One region of the Moritella sp. 5 genome, then DNA from elsewhere that is predicted to be linked to it. Evidence: predicted binding sites of a transcription regulator. Region 1 holds the regulator's gene; each other region holds the start of a gene.
The links. The regulator sigma-54, encoded in region 1, starts transcription at its own class of promoters, with help from an activator protein. The targets are predictions, from matches to a motif close to GTTGGCACGNNNNTNGNNT.
Positions count from the first base shown of each region.

Region 2: the regulator sigma-54 is predicted to act here: its motif matches at 3,660-3,678, upstream of norV (anaerobic nitric oxide reductase flavorubredoxin).
Region 3: the regulator sigma-54 is predicted to act here: its motif matches at 3,712-3,730, upstream of HWV01_RS05200 (PAS domain-containing sensor histidine kinase).

Region 1 covers NZ_CP056122.1:235,157-243,408, reverse strand. The annotation lists gene HWV01_RS01150 (KpsF/GutQ family sugar-phosphate isomerase) at 1-399, shown strand, start outside; gene kdsC (3-deoxy-manno-octulosonate-8-phosphatase KdsC) at 401-949, shown strand; gene lptC (LPS export ABC transporter periplasmic protein LptC) at 946-1,506, shown strand; gene lptA (lipopolysaccharide transport periplasmic protein LptA) at 1,529-1,990, shown strand; gene lptB (LPS export ABC transporter ATP-binding protein) at 2,006-2,731, shown strand; gene HWV01_RS01125 (RNA polymerase factor sigma-54) at 2,781-4,298, shown strand; gene hpf (ribosome hibernation promoting factor) at 4,330-4,617, shown strand; gene rapZ (RNase adapter RapZ) at 4,760-5,623, shown strand; gene mgtE (magnesium transporter) at 5,773-7,131, shown strand; gene pmbA (metalloprotease PmbA) at 7,236-8,252, opposite strand, start outside.
Region 2 covers NZ_CP056122.1:971,672-979,923, forward strand. The annotation lists partial or broken gene HWV01_RS22465 (Ig-like domain-containing protein) at 1-546, shown strand, start outside; gene norR (nitric oxide reductase transcriptional regulator NorR) at 2,000-3,541, opposite strand; gene norV (anaerobic nitric oxide reductase flavorubredoxin) at 3,724-5,223, shown strand; gene norW (NADH:flavorubredoxin reductase NorW) at 5,220-6,383, shown strand; gene HWV01_RS04485 (AraC family transcriptional regulator) at 6,796-7,668, shown strand; gene HWV01_RS04490 (carboxypeptidase M32) at 7,735-8,252, opposite strand, start outside.
Region 3 covers NZ_CP056122.1:1,124,664-1,132,915, forward strand. The annotation lists gene secD (protein translocase subunit SecD) at 1-918, shown strand, start outside; gene secF (protein translocase subunit SecF) at 921-1,856, shown strand; gene HWV01_RS05195 (sigma-54 dependent transcriptional regulator) at 2,132-3,601, shown strand; gene HWV01_RS05200 (PAS domain-containing sensor histidine kinase) at 3,768-4,823, shown strand; gene HWV01_RS05205 (sigma-54 dependent transcriptional regulator) at 4,828-6,219, shown strand; gene fliE (flagellar hook-basal body complex protein FliE) at 6,342-6,671, shown strand; gene fliF (flagellar basal-body MS-ring/collar protein FliF) at 6,694-8,252, shown strand, end outside.

The DNA of each region.
Region 1 (8,252 bases):
AGCTTAGGCAGAAAATTATTATTACGTATTTCAGACATTATGCATAAAGGTAACGACGTACCAAACGTACAACAAACCGAGACGATCTCTGACGCGCTATTAGAAGTATCTCGCAAAGGGCTTGGTATGACGGCTGTTAATGACGGGACTAAGCTGGTTGGTATTTTCACGGATGGTGATTTACGCCGTATCCTTGATGCACGTATAGATATTCACCAAACCCCAATCAGTGAAGTAATGACACAAAGATGTGTTACTATTAATGAACATATCTTGGCTGCAGAAGCCCTTGCCGTCATGGAAAACAAAAAAGTTAACGGCTTAATTGTCGTCAATGAACAACAAGAGCCCGTCGGCGCCTTCAACATGCATGACTTACTACGCGCAGGTGTACTATAAAATGATCAATACATTATACGGTCCGATTCCACAAGACATCTTAACCAAAGCAAAAACATTAGAACTACTCATTTGTGATATAGATGGCGTTTTTTCTGACGGCCGCGTATACATGGGTAACGACGGTGAAGAACTAAAAGCCTTTCACACTCGCGATGGTTTTGGCGTAAAATCACTCCTTAATGCCGATATCGAAGTTGCTGTGATCACTGGCCGTCAATCCACAATTGTTGCTAACCGTATGCAAGGTTTAGGTGTTAAACATATCTATCAAGGCCAAGACAACAAAGTGATCGCATTTAATATGCTGCTCGAAGAACTAAAAATATCGCCAGAGCATGTGGCTTATATTGGTGATGACGTCATTGATTTACCGGTAATGAATCTTTGTGGACTCAGTGTTGCCGTTGCCGATGCCCACCCGCTTGTTAAAAAAAGTGCCGACTTTAGCACTTCAATTCGAGGTGGCTTTGGTGCAGTAAGAGAATTAGCAGATCTAATCCTATTGGCTAAGGGGATCTTAGAGCAAGCACAGGGCACCTCTGTATGAGTCGTCAAAACATGGGGATTGTGATTCTCTTTCTTTGTGCACTTGGTATTTGGCGTTTTTTTTCGCCTGATGGCGAGTCTACAACGGCACCGTCAACCCAATATCAGCCTGATTTCACCGCTCAAGTTCTACGTAGCGTTGAGTTTAGTATTGAAGGAAAAATTATACGTCGCACTTTTGCAGATAGCATGGAGCATTATGGTGAGTTAGGCATGACAATGTTTACTAACCCCGTTATTATTATTTATGATGAAAATGCGCAAGCGACATGGAAGATCAAAGCGAAAGAAGGTAACTTCAGTAGTGACGATGTAGCAACACTACGAAACGATGTTGTCATCAAAAATATGAAAAAAAGTGATTATATTGATGTCATTACTACCAGTTATTTACAATTAGAACTTGCCGAAAATTTGGTGCATAGCGATCAGTTAATTACCATTTCAGGGGACTTATTTCATCAAACAGGTGTCGGACTTGAAGGTGATTTAAAGCAAGAATACATGACTATCCTTAAGCAAGTTGAAGCGATTTATACTAATGATGAAAAAATATAAAGTTTTACTATTAACATTATTCATGAGTAATTCAGCACTCGCGCTAGAGTCTGATTTTCAAGAAGATGTTACCGTAACTTCCAAGCGTCAAGAAGTTTTCATTAAAGAGAACCGAGTAATCTTTTATGATAGTGTAGTGGTTACCCAAGGCACGATATTAATTCATGCCGATAAACTCACGGTCTTAAGCACTGGCGAAAAAGGCACTGAAATCATGATTGCCACAGGTAGTCCAGCCACGTTTTATCAAGAGCTTGATGACGGTAAAAAGATTAATACCGAGTCAGAAGAGATCCGTTATGAGCTTGGCAAAAAACGCTTAACCTTGTCAAAAAATGCACATTTACGCCAAGCTGATAGCGAAGTTAAAAGTGAAAAAATTATCTACCAAATTGACAAACAAGAAATGATAGCCGAAAGCGGCAATCATGAATCCGATCGCGTGATCACTATTTTCACTCCTGAAGACAACAAAACTAATTAGAGTAGATGAATTCATATGGCACGTTTAAAAGTATCACACTTAGCAAAAAGTTATAACAAACGAAAAGTTGTGTCAGATGTGAGTCTCGAAGTTGAGTCAGGCCAAATTGTTGGTTTACTCGGGCCTAATGGCGCAGGTAAAACCACCACCTTTTATATGGTAGTTGGCTTGGTTAAACGAGATCATGGACAAATCTTCATTGATGACCAAGAATTAACACATGAGCCAATGCACATTCGTGCACAACAAGGTATTGGTTACTTACCCCAAGAAGCGTCTATTTTTCGTCGTTTATCGGTAACGAAAAATATCATGGCAATCTTAGAGTTACGAACTGAACTCACCCGTTTCGAACGTGAAGAAAAGTTAGAAGAATTATTAGAAGAGTTCCATATCACCCATATTCGCGATAGTTTAGGTATGAGCTTATCGGGTGGTGAGCGCCGCCGTGTTGAGATTGCTCGCGCGCTCGCGGCAGATCCAAAGTTTATTTTATTAGATGAACCTTTTGCTGGCGTTGATCCAATCTCGGTAGGTGATATTAAAAAAATTATTCAGCATCTGCGCGATCGTGGTTTAGGGGTATTAATTACCGACCATAACGTACGTGAAACACTCGATGTATGTGAACACTCTTATATTGTGAGCCATGGACACTTGATCGCATCTGGTACTTCTGAAGAGATTTTATCCAACGAAAAAGTAAAAGAAGTATACCTAGGTGATCAATTCCGACTATAGTTTGATATTGATACGTTACCGCATTTAAGGAAGAGAGAGTAGTCGTTAGATGAAGCCATCATTACAACTTCGTATGAGTCAATCTCTGGCAATGACGCCACAGTTACAACAAGCGATTCGATTATTACAATTATCGACCTTGGAGTTACAGCAAGAGATTCAAGAAGCATTAGACAGTAATCCGCTACTGGAACAAGAAGATCCCAACACAGCTCAACCAAACGATGCAGAAAGTAGTGATGGACATAATTCAGATAATAACGACACCGTTACCGATGCCAGCCAAATAGAAGTTAGTGATGCGCTAGCCAGTGAAGCCATGCCAGATGAATTACCTAATGACAGTAATTGGGATGATGTCTACACCCCTCAAATACAGACTCACAGCAGTGCGGGCAGCAGTATTGATGGTTTAGACCAAGTCTATCAAGGTGAGACCAGCGAAGGCTTATACGAGCATCTCATGTGGCAAATGGAATTAACCCCATTTTCTGACACCGATCGTGCTATTGCAGTTGCGATTATTGATGGCATTGATGATCATGGTTACCTTAATCAGACTTGTGAAGATATCCTGTCTAGCGTCAATAACGGTCACCAAGAACTTAGCGACAGCAGTAACGAAAATAGTGAAGAGCAAGTTGAATTAGACGAAATAGAAGCAGTATTAAAGCGTATTCAACATTTCGATCCCATCGGCGTTGCAGCGCGTTCATTACAAGAATGTTTATTGATCCAACTTCAGCATTTACCTAAAAACACACCTTGGTTAACAGAATGTCAGCAAATAATTCAGTCTCACATGGATTTATTAGGCAATCGCGACTACCGTCAATTAAGCCGTAAGACAAAATTAAAAGAACCACAGCTTAAAGAGATCATGCAATTAATTCAGAGTCTAGAACCCAGACCTGGCAATGTTATTGATCAGACTGAAGGGCTTTATGTAATTCCCGATGTTTTAGTAAAGAAAAAAAATAATCAGTGGGTAGTCGAGTTAAATCCTGACATTGTGCCAAGATTAAAAGTGAACAATGAATATTCAAACTTGTCGACAAGCAATCGTAATAGCAGCGATGGGCAGTTTATTCGAACGCATGTACAAGAAGCTAAATGGTTTATTAAAAGCTTAGATAGCCGTAATGAAACCTTACTAAAAGTAACGAAAAGTATTGTTCAACGACAAATTGATTTTTTTGAATATGGCGATGAAGCCATGAAACCTATGGTTTTAAATGATGTTGCCGAAGAAGTGGAAATGCACGAGTCAACCATTTCACGGGTAACAACGCAGAAGTTTATGCATACACCACGTGGTATTTTTGAACTTAAGTTTTTCTTTTCAAGCCATGTAAGTACTGACAATGGCGGAGAATGTTCATCAACTGCTATTCGAGCATTAATAAAAAAATTGGTCGCGGCAGAAAATGTCATTAAACCATTAAGTGACAGCAAGATTGCTGATTTACTTGCTGATCAAGGTATCAAAGTGGCTAGACGTACGATTGCAAAATATCGGGAGGCACTAAGTATACCACCGTCTAATCAGCGTAAAAGCCTATTATAAGGCTAATCCAACCTTCATAGGGGAGACATATATGCAAATTAATTTAACCGGTAGACATGTAAACATTACAGACTCACTGAAAGATTATGTTGATAGCAAGTTTTCCAAATTAGAACGGCATTTTGATCATATAAACAATATCCATGTGATTTTAAATGTCGAAAAATTACTTCAAATTGCAGAAGCAAAAATACATTTAAATGGGGGGGAGATCTTTGCCGTGCATGAACACAATGACATGTATGCCGCAATTGATGGCTTACTGGATAAGCTCGATCGCCAAGTGATTAAGCATAAAGAGAAGTTGATTCGTCATTAATTTTAATCTCGCCACAGATAACCTAAAGGAAAACCACTTTTTCCTTTAGGTATTAATGCTTCTGACATAATTAAAACATATCATATCCAAATCAATTGCGGGATAATGAACCCATTATTTTATATCGCTGTGAGGATAAAAGATGAAATTAATAATAGTCAGCGGCCAGTCAGGATCTGGTAAATCAATTGCATTACGCGTGCTTGAAGATCTAGGCTACTATTGCGTAGATAACCTACCAGTAAAATTACTACCACAACTGCTAAAAGCCTTAAATGACCAAACCGAAAAAGTGGCAGTGAGTATTGATGTCCGTAACTTACCGACAGAAAAAAAAGAATTAAACGACATAATTACAGAGTTAAGAACGAGCACCGATCTGACTAGTTTATTTCTTGATACTAACCAGTCAGTCCTTATCAAGCGTTATAGTGAAACCAGACGCCTTCATCCATTAACAAAAGATGAGCTATCTCTATCACAAGCGATTGAAATAGAAAAAAAACGATTAAGCCCTTTAGCGTTACTTGCTGATTTAAAAATCGATACTACTGAACTCAATATTCATGAACTCAGTGAACAGATTAAAGAACGTATTTTAGGAAAAAAAAACAACCAACTTGTCTTAGTATTTCAATCATTTGGTTTTAAACATGGTCTACCTATGGATGCCGATTATGTATTTGATGTCCGTTTTCTACCAAATCCCCATTGGATCCCAGAATTAAAACCTTACACAGGTCTTGATGAACCCGTCATTAAATACCTGAGCCAACAGCCTGATGTCATGAGCTTTTCACAACAGATTGAAAACTTACTCACGACTTGGTTGCCAATGTTAGAAAAAAATAACCGCAGTTATGTCACCGTTGCTATCGGTTGTACAGGCGGCCAACATCGCTCGGTATTCATTGCTGAACAATTAGCAAAGAGCTTTAAACTACAAAGTCGTGTAGTGCAAACTCGCCATCAAACCTTAGAAAAAAATAAACATAAAATTATCTAGGTACTCATTTGCAATGGCGTTAACGATCTATACAGTTAATTATTTTACTTTATTGTTAATGCTGATTATAAATACAGATTAAGCTAGAATTACGCAGCACCTGCAAGCAAGGTCTTGCAGAAGAAGAATAATAAGAATGGGGACGACATATGCCAGAAAAGATGGAGCATGACTGCACACACCTACGTTTAAGCGAAGTGAACGAAGCACTTGATAGTGGTATGTTCATTCACGTTAAACGAATGCTCTACCAAACGCCCCCTTGTGATATTGCGTTATTACTGGAATCATCGCCACCAGCAGGCCGTAAAGTACTGTGGCGTTTGACCGACTCTGAAATGCAAGGTGAAATCCTTGACGAACTTAATGAAGATGCCAAGACCAGTATTCTTAAACTGATGGATACGGAGTCCCTTGTCGCTGCGACAGAAGGGCTCGATACTGATGATTTAGCCAATATTCTCCGTAGCCTACCAGACAGTATCTATCAAGAAGTTATCACCCAAATGGATACCCAAGATCGTCAGCGTTTAGAAACAGCGATGGCGTATCCAGAAGACACTGCTGGCAGTATCATGGACACAGATACCATTACTTTAAGACCAGATGTGACTGTCGATGTGATCTTACGTTATATCCGTTTACGCGGTGAATTACCCGATGCTACAGATACTTTATACGTGGTTGATACAGATGATCGCTTAATTGGCGATGTGCCCTTAGCCATGTTATTAACAACAGATCCAAACAGTGTGATTAGCACCATTATGGATCGCGAAGCAGAAACCTTACCTGCCCATATGGATACCTCAGAGGTTGCCAAGCTGTTTGAACGTCATGACTGGATCTCTGCACCAGTACTTGATGACTCAGGTAAACTGCTCGGACGTATTACCATCGATGACGTGGTTGATATTATTCGTGAAAATGCCGAGCATGACATGATGGGTATGGCCGGTATGGATGACGATGAAGATACCTTCGCGCCAGTAATACAAAGTACCAAACGTCGAACACTCTGGCTTGGGGTTAATTTAATTGCCGCGCTGACTGCTGCATCCGTATCTAACATGTTTGAAGCGACCTTAGAACAACTCGCTACACTTGCTATTTTAATGACCATTGTGCCAAGCATGGGCGGTATTGCCGGTAATCAAACCCTCGCATTGGTTATTCGTGGCATGGCAGTTGGTCATATTAATGACGACAATAGCCGTTGGTTAATTGGTAAAGAAGCCATGGTTGGCGCACTGAACGGGGCTATCTGGGCAATATCTATTGCAATCATAGTATCATTATGGAAAGGCGATCCATCTCTGGGGCTGATCATTGGTGGCGCCATGTTTATCAACATGGCGATGGGCGGGCTTGCTGGCGTGGTCATTCCACTGGCAATGAAGAAATACAATATCGATCCTGCCTTAGCTGGCGGCATGGCACTCACTACCGTTACCGATGTCGTCGGTCTATTTGCCTTCTTAGGCATGGCAACACTCGTCTACGGTTAACCTTTTTAACGAAAGCAGAGTTCAGAAAGTAAAGTTAATAGCCTATAACGTAAAAAGCCTGTGTCATCATAACACAGGCTTTTTCACTTAAACCTAGAGGGATATTAGTTACCTGCAATCTGCATTGATTCTAATAGTGTAGAGCCCATTAGAATACTGCTACGAACATCAATATCGTTACCGACTGCAACAATATTTTTGAACATATCCGTTAAATTACCTGCGATCGTGATCTCGTGTACTGGATACTGCAGCTCACCATTCTCAACCCAGAAACCTGAGGCGCCACGGCTATAATCACCCGTTACAATATTCACACCCTGCCCCATGAGTTCAGTCACCAATAAACCAGTGCCCATTTGACGACACAATTGACCTAATGTTTCGCCTTTACCTGTGACATTCCAGTTATGGATACCACCAGCATGGCCAGTTGTTTGCATACCCAATTTACGACCGCTGTAGCTGGTTAATAGGTAGCTCTTTAAAATGCCTTGTTCTACAACATTTAAATCTTTAGTTCGCACACCTTCAGCATCATACATAGATGAGGCTAAACCACCTTTAATATGCGGACGTTCTTGGATGTTTAACCAGTCAGGGAAAATTTGTTCGCCTAACTTATCTAATAAGAATGATGACTTACGGTATAAGCTACCACCACTAATACCCATTACCAGCTGACCCATTAAGCTACTTGCAACATCATGATGAAAAATAACCGGTACATTACAGGTATCGATTTTACGCGCTCCTAAACGGTCTACAGTACGATTAACCGCTTCGATAGCAACTTGCTCTGGTGTCCACAATTTACTTGCGTCACGCGCCATTGAATAGCCGTAATCACGTTCCATTGCGCCGTCTTGCTCTGCAATCAATACCGAACTCATGCTATGACGGGTACTTGCATAGCCATTCACGAGACCATGACTGTTCCCATAAACTTTAATGCTGCTATGGCTGGTAAATGCACCTTCACTATTAACGATACGAGAATCTTGCGCCAAGGCTAAGCGCTCGGTGAGACAAGCTTGTTCAATAGCATACTCAGGTTCAATTTCAATTGGATGACATAAATCTAGGTCTTCTGGTTCAAACGCCATCAGATCACGATCAGC
Region 2 (8,252 bases), 740 kb from region 1:
GGTTATTTAATTAATAATACCAGTTCAGATCATAAATATGCACCGAAGCAATTGCACCTGTTCATGGATGTAGCGATGACCACCGATGGTTATCTTGAAAATGGAAAAATAAATGGTAAAGCTAACGGTGGCTTAAGTCAGAACATTATGCACCTTGAATTAATGGGGACCGTCAGAACGGAAGGCCCAACGATGATCATTGATGCTATCAGTGAAATTGATTTGAAAATCTTAGGTGTTGATAATGCACATGCGCAAGTCTCATTCCATATGGAGTCGTATACTGCTGATGAAACACCTGCACCTGCTGTTGATGTTACTTCACCCGTCTTCCAATCAGCTTACCCAGGCGAAAATATTACTCACTTTAGTGTGGGTGATAATGTCACGGTTACTTACAATGAACCGTTAGAATTAACATCGTTGCAGAGTATTGTGCTTAAGGATGAAAACGATACTGTGATTGATGCTTATATCCGTCAAGATGGCTCATCTATCGTTATTGATCCTGCTGCTAGTTTAGCTTCTGCAACCAACTATACGATCACGGGGAGCATTAAAGACTTAGCGGGTAATTCAGCGTTTTTGCAACAAACCTTTACAACTCCTTATAAAACGCAGGAATTAAGACAAACATCACCTATGGTTGAAGGTACTGTTCCTGGCTACTCTTGTGCATTGGTCGAATCTAACTATGCAAATGACATTGCGGGTCGTTGTGATGGAGGCTCTGATGGTAGTGGGACTGTTGCTAAGGATGATAGGTTTAATATTTTTAGTTTACAGGCTAATAGAGATATCTTTATTGTTTTTAGTCAGCCAATTGACAAAGCAAGCTTAGTACTTGGTAATAACTGTGATACGGGTTCATTTCGTGTTGAAATAGTGAATAGCGCAGGTGTTTGCCTGTCAACTGTTCCGGGGGTGATGAAGTATGATAATAAAATATTAACTTTCTCGCCAACGGAAAACTGGCAAGATCAAGGGTCTAATGTTTATCAATATTCGTTAATTTCACAAGAAGATGCGACGAAAGATCAAGTTGATTGTAATAGTGGCTCGGTTATTTGCAGTGAAGCTGGCTATCCGTTACAAACGACATTATTGAAAGAAAGTAGTGTCGAAGATCAAGGTGGACCTGATATTAAAATACCATTTAGATCTGCCCCTGCGGATAACTTTGTGTTTAATCCACTGATGATGCCGACGACGGATAGTAACCGTGATTACCGCTGGAATGAAGGACGGGAAACGCTAACCAGTAACTTTGCAAAATTAAGAGTGAAAGAGAATAGTTTTGATGGATTAATTAAAGATGCACAAACAGGTTGCGCAATTGGCACTACATGTTCAGAAGATAAATCTAAGACCCTCATTAGTGCATTTATGCCAACGGAAGTGGGTGAATATGATCCGGTTAATAATCGTATACCAGTAAAGGTGCATGCACAGCAGATGATCTCATCAGAAGTCTATGTTCAGGTTGACTTGAAACTGATTGGTGATAGTGATGTACCTACTGGGACCATGATCATGCGCCCGCGTTACCCTGTTGTTGATGGTAAAACAGTTGTACCAACGGGTTATATTATTTGGAATGAGGAAACTCAGCAGCTTAATTTTGCTATCGAGCTTGATGTCTATATGGATTCGCCTAACATGCATGTGACATTAGATCTTCCGCATAACTTACACAGTTATCCAATCACGATGGATCTGCAAGGTCCTATTGAATTTTTAGATGATGGTCGTATGGAAATTATCTTATTAAACAAAAATCACATAGAGATCGATGTCATTATTCTAGATATTGATAATGATGGTGACGGAGCTGCTGAAATGACGCTGGAATTAGTTCCTGGTACGGTATCACTAAGACAGATATCTCTACCAATGAAGTAGTTGTTGATTGAGTTTTTTATACTGAAAAACAGGCCGCACATGTTTATTAATATAAATGTGCGGCCTTTTTACTTTTGCAATTTTACTCTTTCAATTGTTATTGTTTCAATTCAATCCGCTTAGCTAATCGATGCAAATTCCCTACATCGACTGAAAGCTGGCGTGCTGTCGCTGCCCAGTTATTGTTATTTTGTTTAAGCGCGTTATTGATTAACTGTCGTTGAAATTGCTCGGTCGCGTCACGTAAATTATCGACGGGGATGTTGGTGGCAGACATTGTCGGCTGCTCAATCATATCAGTTACTTCAACTAGTGTATGCTCAAGCTTAAAATGTGCAGGTTGAAGCACCACGTATTCATCTTTAGCTTCTGCTCTGGCCAGAATCGCAGCGCGGTTAATACTGTGCTCCAATTCTCTGATATTACCTGGCCATGGATAATTCATCAGTATAGCTTGGCAGGTGGAACTTAAACTCAGGTGGCTTAATTGCAGTTTGCTGCGACAGCGTTCAATGAAAAAACCAGCCAATAATATAATGTCTTCGCCACGTTCGCGCAGCGGTGATACTGTAATGGGAAATACGCTAAGGCGATGATAAAGATCTGCTCTAAAGCGACCAGCCAGTACTTCTTCTTTCAAGTCTTTGTTGGTTGCTGCGATGATGCGCGTATCGACTTTTAAATTACGGTCATCACCAATACGTTGTAAGTCACCATATTGTAATACCCGTAATAGCTTTGCTTGTAAAGTCAGGGTTAACTCACCAATTTCATCAAGAAATAGGGTGCCTTTATCTGCTAATTCAAACTTACCACTGCGGTTACTTATCGCACCGGTAAATGCGCCTTTTACATGTCCAAATAGTTCACTTTCTGCAATAGATTCTGGTAAAGCTGCGCAGTTAAGGTATATCAGAGGTTTGTCGGCTCGAGAAGATTGCTGGTGGATTGCGGTGGCAACTAATTCTTTACCAACCCCTGTTTCCCCTAAGATTAATGCGGTCATATCGGTGCTGGCAACCACGCTTATCTCTTTTTTTAAGGCTTGGATCTGCGCGGATTGACCAATAATTTCAGTGTTACTTTGGGGTTGATGTTTGGCGGGATCTGATTCTGTCATATCGCCTGCCGCTTTTTCCAGTTCATCCATCAATAATGCAATATTAAGTGTTGCAGCTGCAAGCGCACTCACTGTACGTAGTTCATCATTACTGAAGTTATCAAACTGGTGGGGGTCAAAACTATCGAGGGTAAGAGCACCAATTAGGCGTTGATTTGCCATTAAAGGTAATCCGACACAGGCATGTACATGCAAATTACCTTCATGTGAGGTAATCAGGGCGTCATAAGGATCGGGCAGAGAACTGTCTGCGGGAAACCTAACCACATCACCTGCTCTGGCAATGGCTTCTAATCTAGGGTGTTCACTGATATTAAATTGCCTGCCCAATACGTCAGGATTAAGGCCATTAATTGCTAAGGGTTTGAAATGCAGTCCCTTAAACTCTAATAGCGCAGATGCATCACAGTTGAATAGCCTACGCATTGTTGTAAGTAGGCGTTCGAAACGATCCTGACTGGAGATATTGGTTGTTAAATCTAAGGCGATATGGATAAGGTCTTTAGTACTAGTTTGCATAATGTCAGCCATATTAAATACTGTCTTATCGACAGTCTATAGTCATAATGACAATATGTAAAGATAGTCATCATGACAGTGATATCTGGCTGTTTCCTTTAAAATCAACTCGTTAACTTTTGGCATGGTACCTGCAATTTAGAGGCGATATAAATTCGTTAACTCTTTAATTGGAATACAATATGGCTATTCATGTAAAAAATAATATTTCTTGGGTTGGACAGCGTGATTGGGAAGTGCGTGATTTTCACGGTACTGAATTTAAAACAGAAAAAGGCACGAGTTATAATAGTTATCTTATTCAAGAGGAAAAGACGGTACTGATTGATACGGTTGACCACAAATTCTGCTCCGAATTTATTCAACAATTAGAACTGGAAATTGACCTTAACAAAATTGATTACATTGTGATTAATCATGCTGAAGAAGATCATGCAGGTGCATTAGCTGCGTTATTAAATAAAATACCGAACACCCCTATTTATTGTACAGAAAATGCGATTGATTCAATTACCGGTCACCACCACCACCCCGAGTGGAATTTTAACGTGGTTAAGACGGGTGATAGTTTAGATTTAGGTAATGGTAAGCAGTTGGTCTTTATTGAAACCCCCATGTTGCATTGGCCTGACAGTATGATGACGTATATGACCGGTGATGCGGTGTTGTTTAGTAATGATGCATTCGGTCAGCATTATTGTGATGAGCGTTTATTCAATGATGAAGTAGATACGAAAGAGTTAATGGATCAATGTTTACGTTATTATGCCAATATTCTTACTCCATTTAGCCCTCTCGTTACCGCTAAGATTAAAGAAATATTAGGCTTTAATTTACCCGTCGATATGATCGCGACTGCACACGGTGTTGTGTGGCGTGATAATCCTATTCAGATTATTGAACAATATCTGGCGTGGGCAGGTAAATATCAAGAAGATCGCATCACTATTTTTTATGATTCTATGTCGAATAATACTCGTACGATGGCGGATGCTATTGCACAGGGCATTCATGAGGTGGATAGTAATGTTGCGGTGAAAGTATTCAATGTGGCACGTCATGATAAAAATGAAATTCTATCGAATGCCTTTATTTCCAAAGGCATCTTAGTGGGTTCATCAACGATGAATAATGTGATGATGCCTAAAGTTGCCGCCATGCTTGAAGAGATTACTGGTCTGCGTTTTAAAAATAAAAAAGCGGCGGCATTTGGTAGTTATGGTTGGACTGGTGGGGCGATTGATCGTATTGAAAACCGACTGCATGAAGCGGGCTTTGCAGCTTACCCAAGCCTTAAAACAAAATGGAAACCAGATGGTAAAGCGATATTAGCATGCCGTGAATATGGACGCACGCTAGCGAAAGAATGGGCGCTAACAAATCATACGGTTGCAGATGTAGTCGTACCCGCACCCGTAAAAAATCAAGCTGTACTAGAACAATCCTCGCAGACCGTTGCAGTTGAAAAGTCAATACCAGAAAGTGCAGTGGCACAGTTTGATGCTGAGAGTTCGATGTTATGTACGGTATGTCAGTGGGTATACGATCCTGCGCAAGGAGAACCAAATCAAGATATTGCACCGGGTACAGCGTGGTCAGACGTACCTGATTATTTCCTTTGTCCCGAGTGCGGTTTAGGTAAAGATGTGTTTGAAGAGATAAAAACTGAGGATGCAGCATGAGTTCATCCGTCGTTATCATAGGCAGTGGGTTTGCTGCTTATCAATTAGTTAAATCAATTCGTCGGTTAAGCAAGGAACAAGAAATTATTGTGATCACCGCTGGCAGTGGTGATGATTATGTAAAACCGGAACTGAGCCATGTATTTAGCAAAAAACTGACTGCGCAAGATATGGTTAAGCAAAGCGGGATAGATTTTTCGGCTGAATATAATATCACCCTGATGAAAAATACCTATGTTGATGAAATCAATCGCACGGAAAAAACAGTGAGTTGTCACGGCATCGAGATAGCATACGATAACTTAATACTTGCTACGGGGGCACAGTCGTTTGTGCCATTTGTTGATGGGGATGCTGCCAAAGAGATTATTACGCTGAACAGTCTGGATGAATATCAGCAGTCACAGGAACAATTAGCGAATGCTAAATCTGTATTAGTTGTTGGCGCTGGTTTAGTTGGAACTGAAATTGCGATGGATTTGGCTATCGCTCATTATGATGTGATATTAAGCGACCGGTCAGATTCATTACTGCCTAATTTACTACCTGAATTTATATCATCTCAGCTGTATCAAGCAATGAGAAGGCAGGGAGTTAAGCTGCAGCTGGGTAATGAACTCAGCAAGATGACAAAAACGGATACTGGTATCGAGGTTCGTTTTAAGAGCGGATATAGCGCCAAGGTTGATAGTGTGGTGTGTGCTGCTGGTTTGAAACCTAATACTACATTAGCGAGTCTGGTTGGACTCGCGGTCAATCGTGGTATTGTTGTTGATAAGCAATTAAGAACAAACGATCCACATATTTTTGCAATTGGCGATTGCGCTGAGATTGACGGTAAACATTTGGCTTTCTTACAGCCAATAATACTCAGTGCTAATGCGTTAGCAAAAACGCTAACGAATGCCGCGACGAATGTGATTTTTCCAGCGATGTTAGTCAAAGTTAAAACGCCGCTATATCCTATTCAATTAGGTGGGAATACCACTGCGGAGGATGCGCGTTGGCAAGTAGAATTGACTACCTCGGGAATGACAGCAAAGGCTTTTGATCGCGATGAGGTGTTAATGGGTTTTGTGGTGACGCAGGCAAACATGCCTGAAGCGTTTAAGTTATTACGCTTGTTACCTAACGTACCCCAGGTGGCTAAAATAGTGTAAGACGATTCTTAAAAAATTTAAGATTGAAAGCAACAGGCGGTAAGTCATCACCCTGTTGCTTGTTCGATTAAATCAGTGCGGTTTATTAGAAAAGTATTTTATCAAGTCTTGGCTATAATCTTCTATTGATGTGTATCCGTAGTACTTGAGAGCATCGTTACTGTCAATACCGTATCCATAGGTGATTAGTCCAATCCATTCACTACGGTTTTCGATAATTAGTTGATTAATTCTGTTTATTAAAGCATTCATATTATTATCTCCAGTTGAGTCGTTCACTTACTTTCAAGTTTACTCTGTTGGCGACAGCACATGAGTGTTACCCATCCACATAGCAATACTATTCGCTCATTAGTTACGTTATTATTACTTATTAGTACTAATCAGTATTATTGTTCTATAGGACAAGCATATGAAAGAATATATTGAGAAGGTGCCGCAACGTATTGGAGTGTCTTGGCGGTATAAGAAAGTATTGGAAGAGGTAAAAAAATTTGATTGGCACCAACATGAAGAATATGAAATTGCCATACACCGCAATTTTAATGGGCTAAGTCTTATTGGAAACTATTGCAGCGATATCGATCATAATCACATGGTATTATTAGCGCCAAGTATCCCACATGCATTTTGCTCTGATAAACTGCCGATATCGCAGCGTTGTGAAACGCACGTGTTATGGTTTAAAAAAGAATGGATCGAACAGTTAATCTATTGCTGCAGCGAACTAAAACCATTACGTTCTGTTTTAAGCGAAGCGCAAAAAGGCATACAGTTTTCACAGACGACTGCAGAGCAAGTTTTCTTGTTGCTAGATGACGTGTTATTACTCAATCCCGTTGAGCAATTAGCAACTTTAATGCGTGTTTTTTCGCTTTTAATTGATGATGAACAGCAAACGCCATTGTTATTGAGAAAGACCGCTCAAGGTGATTCGGATAATCACGTTGAAAATAAGCTTAGAAAGGCAGAAACGTTTCTTCTTAAAAATTTTCAGCGTCCTATTTATCAAGCGGACTTAGCGCGTCATTTATATGTTAGCGAGAGTACTATTAGACGGTTTTTCTTCAAACATTATAAAGAAAGTTTTTCACAACACTTGATGAAAATTAGGTTAAATGTTGCCTGTGAGCTGCTCGTTAACACTCAATTACCAATAAATATAATCATGGAAAAAGTAGGTTATTTTAATCAAGCCAACTTTAATCGTCAGTTTAAAGCCTATAAGCACGTGACCCCAAATAGCTACCGAAAAGCATTGAAACTGTTAGATGATGGTAAATAAAACTAAAAGGCCGCGAACTTGAAGTCGCGGCCTTTTTATAGTTTATTAATTTAAACTAAATGGGCATTACAAATAACGCGCCTGTAGATGCGTTTTAAAGTGCGCAGGGTTTAATGTTTCACCTGTCGCTTTTTTCACTAAATCATTGGTACTTAACAGTGATGCATTTTGCCAGATGTTAGTTTTAAGCCAATTAAAGATAGGTGATAAATCACCGCTAGTAATGATTGCAGGCACATCCATTTCTTGCTTAATTGTCGCCATGAATTGCGCAGCATACATTGCGCCCAATGTATAAGATGGGAAGTAACCAAAGCTGCCATCTGTCCAATGCACGTCTTGCATACAGCCATTACGGTAATTACCCTTGGTATCTACACCAAGATATTGCTGCATTTTAAGGGCCCATAATTCTGGAATATCATCCACTTCAATATCGCCATTCATCAGTGCTTGTTCGATTTCATAACGTAACATCACATGTGCAGGGTAAGTGACTTCATCTGCATCAACACGGATAAAATCTGGCTTCACTCGTGTGTAGCACTGACTTAGATTAAGCGGGTTATAAATAGCCTTATCTG
Region 3 (8,252 bases), 890 kb from region 1:
GTTAACAATAACGATGGTATGCCAATCCGCATTGCGCGTGATGCTATTTTGGGTGGTGAACACATTATTGATGCTCGAGCCAGTGTTGGTGAAATAGGGGCGGCAGAGGTTAATATTACGTTAGATAATGCGGGGGGGAAAAAAATGTCGAGCTTTACCAAGCATAATATTGGTAAGCCGATGGCAACGCTCTACAGCGAGTACAGTCGTAACGCGGATGGTTCCACTAAAAAGACCAACAATATTATTAGTGTTGCTACTATTCAAGCCCAGCTAGGCAGTCAATTTAGAATCACGGGTGCAGGGAATATGGCTGATGCACAAGAGCTTGCATTGTTGCTACGTGCAGGGTCGTTAACTGCACCTGTGACGATTGTTGAAGAAAGAACGATAGGTCCTTCACTGGGGGCCGATAATATTCAAAATGGCTTCTCAGCATTAGCGCTCGGGCTGGGTTTAACCTTGGTATTTATGGCGCTGTGGTATCGCCGTCTAGGCTGGGTTGCGAATATAGCACTCATTGCTAATATTATTATTTTATTTGGCCTATTAGCCCTGATTCCAGGTGCTGTATTAACGCTACCTGGTATTGCAGGGTTAGTACTGACTGTTGGTATGGCCGTCGATACAAATGTACTAGTGTTTGAGCGTATTCGAGATAAATTACGAGAAGGACGTAGTTTTGCACAAGCCATTGACCGTGGTTTTGATAGTGCATTTGCTACGATTGTTGATGCCAATATCACCACCTTAATTATTGCGGTTGTACTGTATTCGATCGGCAGGGGACCCGTGCAAGGATTCGCTTTAACGCTGGGCTTAGGTATTTTAACCAGTATGTTTACAGGCATCTTAGTATCACGTGCATTAATTAATAAATTATGGGGTCGTGATACTCGTCATGACTTGAAGGTATAATAATGATGACTATCAATATAAACAATAGTAACAAAAACAATAGTAATAACTACAGTCAATTACGTTATATCAGCAGTGCGATATCAGTGGTTTTTATGCTTGTTGCGATCGCATTTCTTAGTATTAATGGACTGAATTGGGGGGTAGACTTCACTGGTGGTGTTATTACTGAAGTGCAGATGGATCCAACGATCACAATGAGTGAGATTTCGCCTTTATTACAATCGGCATTGAACCAAAATGTTAATGTTATTGAAGGGGGTGAGATGGGGCGGTGGATCTTACGCTACGCGGAACCAGCGAATGGTATGGGTATTCCGAATATCACAGAGGTACTCGCGCCATTATCAACAAATATTCAAGTACTAAACACCAGTATTGTCGGATCTCAAGTTGGACAAGAGTTAGCGGAACAAGGTGGCCTAGCGATCTTAGTCTCGATGTTGTGTATCATGGCGTATTTAAGTTATCGCTTTGAGTGGCGCCTAGCGTCGGGTGCATTATTTGCCTTGTTGCATGATGTCTTATTTGTACTTGGGGTGTTTGCTGCATTACAACTCGAGTTTAACTTGACGGTATTTGCGGCGATATTGGCGATTATCGGTTATTCATTAAATGATTCTATTATTATTGGGGATCGTATCCGCGAGTTACTTATTCTTAAGCCTAATTTAGCCATTGCTGATGTGAATAATGATGCGATTGGGTCAACTCTATCGCGCACAATGGTGACATCTGGAACAACCTTAATGACGGTCTCGGCATTGTGGTTACTTGGGGGCGAACCTTTGAATGGATTCTCTGTTGCGATGTTCATTGGTTTAATTGTCGGTACATGGTCATCGATTGCTGTTTCGACTACATTACCTGAATTCTGGGGGTTAAATGCCCGACATTATCAGGTCGTTGAGTTGAAAGAGGGGGGTTACGAAGACTAATACATTTATTATTGTAGGTAATTTGAGCGCGTGGGTTTGTTAATTCCGCGCGTTTATCTATGATAAACAGATCAATATGTAGATAATGTGATATAGCACAGACTATTTTTACTCTAACTTCTAATTAACCCCTACCGTTGTTTCATCTTGATTTAGGAATGTGTACTATAGCTATGTCAATAAATTGGCGTTGGTTAGTTTTTGACACTATTTAACAGTAGGTTAACTGTGGTTTATTTATTTAAGTTTGAGTAAAGTTTAGCGTAGGCAGTAATATGGATACTACTAAGTCAGTTTTTGTAATTGATGAAAATATTGAACGGAGACAAAATTTAGAAACGATATTGTCCTTTCTTGGAGAAGGCTGGCAGAGTTATGACTCTCACATCGACATTAGTGCAAAGATCGATCTTGCTGCAAATAGTGTTATCGTTTCTTCAGATAGGTATTCAGAAAAGGAATTATTTGCGTTACTTGATGCTAACCCAATGAATCCATTTTTGACGTTTGGTACAGAGGAAACTGCATCAAAGCAAGGTAATTTAATTGGTCATATCGAGCATCCTTTTTCCTATCACCAGCTGACACTTTTACTTGGACGTTGTCAATCTTATCGCCAATGTGTTACGAGTAAGTTAGGTCAATCAACCTCGGCCTCAAAAGCATTAATTAAACAGTTAATAGGGCGTGGTGATGCGATTCAAAGTGTTCGCCATTTGATTACTCAAGTTGCGACTAAGAGTGCTAATGTTTTAGTTCTCGGTGAGTCAGGAACAGGTAAAGAAGTGATTGCTCGTTCAATTCACGATGCTTCATCACGCAGTAAAGGTCCTTTTGTCCCCGTTAATTGTGGTGCTATTCCGGCTGAATTATTAGAAAGTGAGTTATTCGGTCATGAAAAAGGTGCATTTACCGGTGCGTTTTCAGCGCGTAAAGGTCGTTTTGAACTCGCAAGTGGTGGTACTTTATTTCTTGATGAAATTGGTGATATGCCACAGCCAATGCAAGTGAAATTATTACGTGTTTTACAAGAACGTGTTTTTGAACGCGTGGGTGGCAGTAAAGCAATTAAAGCTGATGTCAGAATTATTGCGGCAACACACCGTAATTTAGAACAAATGATCCTTGATGGCGAATTCCGTGAAGATCTTTATTACCGATTAAATGTATTCCCAATTGAAAGTCCGGCATTACGTGCTCGTCCTGACGATATTCCATTATTGATCCAAGAGTTATTACGCCGACACGAAGCAGAGCATGATGCGACAATCTTGTTTACTCAACGGGCAATGGAATCGTTAATGCAACATTCATGGCCCGGTAATGTTCGTGAATTATCGAATTTGATCGAACGTTTACTGATCATGACGGCTGGTAATATTGTTGATATTGGTGAGTTACCTGCTAAATACCGTTATAACGATGATGGTGAAAGTCAGATCATTAGTTCAGAGTTACCGAGTGAATTAGCTGAGCGCGATGCAATATCTGCAATGTTTAATGATGATATTTTTGCCGATATAGAAGAAGAGTCACAAGAAGATGGTTTCTTCTCGATGCCAAATAGTTTGCCTGAACGCGGCGTTAATCTGAAAGAGATGCTGGCCGAATTCGAAATCGATATGATCAAACAAGCCCTTGATCAACAAGCGCACGTTGTCGCCCGAGCAGCAGATCAACTTGGCATGCGTAGAACGACATTGGTTGAAAAAATGCGTAAGTATGGATTACAGAAAGAAGCCTAAATAAATGTAACCAAGTATAGATTTACTTATCGTTGATAAAATAAACGAGAAAGCTCAACGTGAAATTGGGCTTTTTTCATTTATATACAATAGCTTACACTGCTTAAATTGTTGGCACACTAAATGCATTATTAGGTGCGAGTCAATTTTTTAGCGGAGTGCTACCATGGTACAAGAATCTTATCCCGGCGAATTAGCAGAACTACGAGCACACAAAGATCGTAGTGAAAAGTTAGTAGAAGCATTGCCGTCAGGGTTGGTTATTCTTGATGGCAACGGTATGGTCATTGAAGTCAATAAAGTTGCAGTGCAATTACTTGGCGAGCCATTGATCGATTCACGTTGGATGGATGTCATTCAACGTGCGTTTACACCTAAAGAAGATGACGGACATGAAATTTCATTAAAGAATGGCTGTAAAGTTCAACTTTCGATCACGACACTTGGCACGCAGCCTGGTCAGTTAATAATGTTGACAGACTTAACGTATACACGTCATTTACAAGAGCGTGTCAGTCATATGAAACAGTTGTCGTCATTGGGGCGAATGGTAGCGTCATTAGCACACCAGATCCGCACGCCATTATCAGCGGCATTATTATATGGCTCTAATCTCGCCAACCCGAATCTCCCGCCTGCATCAAAGAAACGTTTTCAAAGTAAACTTATTGAACGGCTTAATGATTTGGAAAACCAAGTTAATGACATGCTGCTATTTGCACGTACCGGCAAAGATTTAGTGGTTGAAGAGATTTCACTGCAGAACTTATTAATTCAAGTGCAAGCGGGCAGCGAAGCTATGATGTTGCAGACTGGTAGCAACATGCAAGTGACACTACCCGAACCCGATTTATTAATTTTAGCTAATCGTAATGCACTTTCTAGTGCGATTGGCAACTTGATACAAAATGCATTACACGCTTGTGGTCAAGGGGCTAACCTCGCTATTTCTGCGGTCCGATCCGGTGATGAAAAAGTCGCAATTGTGGTATCTGATGATGGTCCCGGGATCTCGAAACTCATGCAAGCAAAAATCTTAGAGCCTTTCTTTACCACCAAATTACAGGGCACGGGTCTTGGCCTTGCCGTTGTACAAAGTGTGGTGAAAGCGCACCATGGCAGTTTAGAGTTAAACTCAACTGTCGGTGAAGGAAGTCGTTTTAGTATAATCGTACCGCTACATCGCGTAGCAGAACCTCAACCAATGGTAATAGGTGGATAATAGTATGTCCCATTCTCAAATTCTTGTAGTTGAAGATGATTTAGGTCTTCGTGAAGCCTTGGTTGATACCTTATTAATGGCTGGTTATGAGTGCGATGAAGTTGATAGCGGTGAAAGCGCACTGATTGCATTAGGTAAAAAAACCTATGATATGGTCGTGAGTGATATTCAAATGGGTGGCATGACGGGATTAACTTTACTGCATAATATTAAACAAAAACACCCCGATTTACCGGTATTGTTAATGACGGCTTATGCCAAAGTAGATGATGCGGTAACGGCAATGCGTAATGGTGCTGTTGACTACATTGGTAAACCTTTCTCTCCAGAAGTATTGATTAATCAGGTTGGTCGTTATGTACCACCACAAAAAATAGCTAAACGCACACCTTGTTACGGTGATGAGAAAACAGAGCAACTATTAAGTTTGGCGCGTAAAGTGGCTAAATCAGATGCAACGGTCATGGTGACAGGTCCAAGTGGAACGGGTAAAGAAGTGCTATCACGTTATATTCATGATAATTCACTGCGTTATGACGGGCCATTTGTGGCTATTAACTGTGCGGCGATCCCAGATAATATGTTAGAAGCAACTCTGTTTGGTTATGAAAAAGGTGCATTTACTGGCGCGATACAAGCATGTCCAGGGAAATTTGAACAAGCACAAAACGGTACCATTTTACTGGATGAAATCTCGGAAATGGATTTATCGTTGCAAGTTAAATTATTACGGGTATTGCAAGAGCGTGAAGTCGAGCGCTTAGGGAGCCGTAAAACCATTAAACTTAATATACGAGTCATTGCTACCAGTAACCGTAATATGAAACAAGCTGTCTCGAATGGTGATTTCAGAGAAGATTTATATTATCGCTTAAATGTATTCCCATTAGCTTGGCTACCGTTAACTGAGCGTAAAGGTGATATCTTACCGATCGCGGAACATTTATTAAAATTACACTGCAAACAAAATAATATTCCAACGTTAGAGTTACTTAACTGCGCGAAGGCGAAGTTACAGATTTATCATTGGCCGGGTAATGTACGTGAATTGGACAACGTGATCCAACGCGCGATGATTTTAGCTGTTGATGGAAAAATAAAAGATGCAGATCTTATTTTAGAAGATTTTACCGCTGCAGATTTTCAAGTCATAGCACCGATTGCTCAAGCGCCGCCGCTGCATATTAAATCGGAAATCCCTGTGCGTAGTATTAATCAACCCAACGAGCCATTAGGTAATGAATTACGTCAGCAAGAATATCAAATTATTTTGGAAACCTTGATTGGTTGTAATGGCGTGCGTAAAAACGTTTCAGAGAAATTGGGTATCAGTCCACGTACATTGCGCTATAAATTAGCGAAAATGCGAGAGCAAGGCATCGAAATACCTGCATAACTATTTATAAAAATAACCGTTATAATAAAGACCGTAATTAATTGAAATTACGGTCTTTTTTTGTTGGCATGTTAATTGCTATCTTCATAGTAGGTCAAAAATATGACAATTTAGGATAATCAATGAATATCGCAGCCAATAATCTCTACTCCGAAATGCAAAGCATGTCGTTACAAGCGACTAAATTTGAAGCCGATCCTACCGCGGTAAAAGCGCCAGCCACTACATCTGCCAATTTTGGCGATATGTTGCAGCAAGCAATGGATAATGTTAGTGGATTACAGCAAAATACGGGTGATTTACGCACCCGTTTCGATCAAGGTGATCGCAGTGTGTCCCTAAGTGATGTTATGATAGCATCGCAAAAATCGGGGATAGCGTTCGATGCTACGGTACAGGTTCGTAACAAATTGATCGAATCTTATAAAGAAATAATGAGTATGCCTGTTTAATCTTGGGTAAAGGAGTAACTCTGTGGCTGATATAGCTTCAAATACAGGTATCGTAAGTAATGACGATATGGGTAATGATTTAGCGCAATTAGATGAAAATGAGCAAAAAAGTTCAGCATTTGGTTTTTTCACTAATGCCGATATCTTACGTCAAATTATTCTAATATTAGCATTAGCGATCTCGCTAACCTTAGTGGTATTTATTCTACTCTGGGGTAAAGAGCCTGAAATGCGTCCTTTAGGCACGTATCAAACGGTTGAACTCATTGAAACCCTCGAATTTTTAGACCAACAGAAAATAGAATATAAAATTAATGGTGATACGATCTCTGTTCCTGCTGAGCAGTATCAAGACATTAAATTAAGATTACGTCGCTCAGGACTCATCACTGCTGAATTAGAAGGTGACGATATTTTGATGAACGATATGGGCTTTGGTGTCAGTCAGCGTGTCGAACGAGAACGTTTAAAACTGGGTCGTGAACGTCAAATATCACGGGCATTAACAGAATTTAAACATGTATCAAAGGCACAAGTATTATTAGCCATCCCAAAAGAAAATGTGTTTGCTAAGCGCGAGAAGAAGCCCAGCGCAACCGTTGTATTGACGGTACGTAACAGTAACGCAATCTCACAAGAAAATATTGATGCTATGGTGCAATTGGTTGCTTCTGCTGTTCAAGGCTTAGAGCCGACCCGCGTGACCTTGACTGATCAAAATGGCCGTTTATTGAACTCGGGCAGTCAAGACATGATGGCAGCAAAAGGTCGACGTGAATTTGAAATGGTACAAAATCATGAACGTGAGTACCGAGATAAAATAGATTCTATACTTATCCCTATCTTAGGTGTCAGTAATTATACCGCTGAAGTTGATGTATCAATGGACTTTAGTGTGACAGAGCAAACACAAAAACGTTTTAATCCCGATTTACCTGCAATACGCAGTGAAATGCTATTGGAGCGTCAATCTATTGGTAATTCTAGTCAAGGTATTCCGGGGGCATTAACCAATCAACCACCACTAGACGCGGATATACCTGAAGAGGCAGCTGGAGAGGATGTCGCAGCTCGTCCTATTGGTCAATCTCAAAAAGAATCAACGCGAAATTATGAACTTGATACAACAATCAGTCACACTAAATCACAAACGGGTGTTATTCGGCGCTTAAGTGTTTCTGTTGCAATAGATTATATTAATAGTACAGGTGCCGATGGAACACTGGTGAGGGAACCTCGTAGTCAAGCTGAACTCGCCAATATTCGTCGTGTTTTACAAGGTGGTGTGGGCTTTAATGTTAACCGAGGTGATGCTCTTGAGGTGGTTGCTATCCCATTTAATCGCCCTGAATTGGCTGCAATGGCTGAACTTCCAATTTGGGAAGAAGAATGGTTCTGGCGTGCCGTACGTATTGCAGCTAGTCTAATCGTGATTTTGATATTAATCATGGCCATTATTCGTCCTATGATTAAACGCTTAATTAACAACGAACCGGAAGAAAAACTAGAAGATTTAGACTTAGGTATCAGTGCGATTGAAAATGACGAAGATATGCAATTGCTTACTGCCGATACCGATGT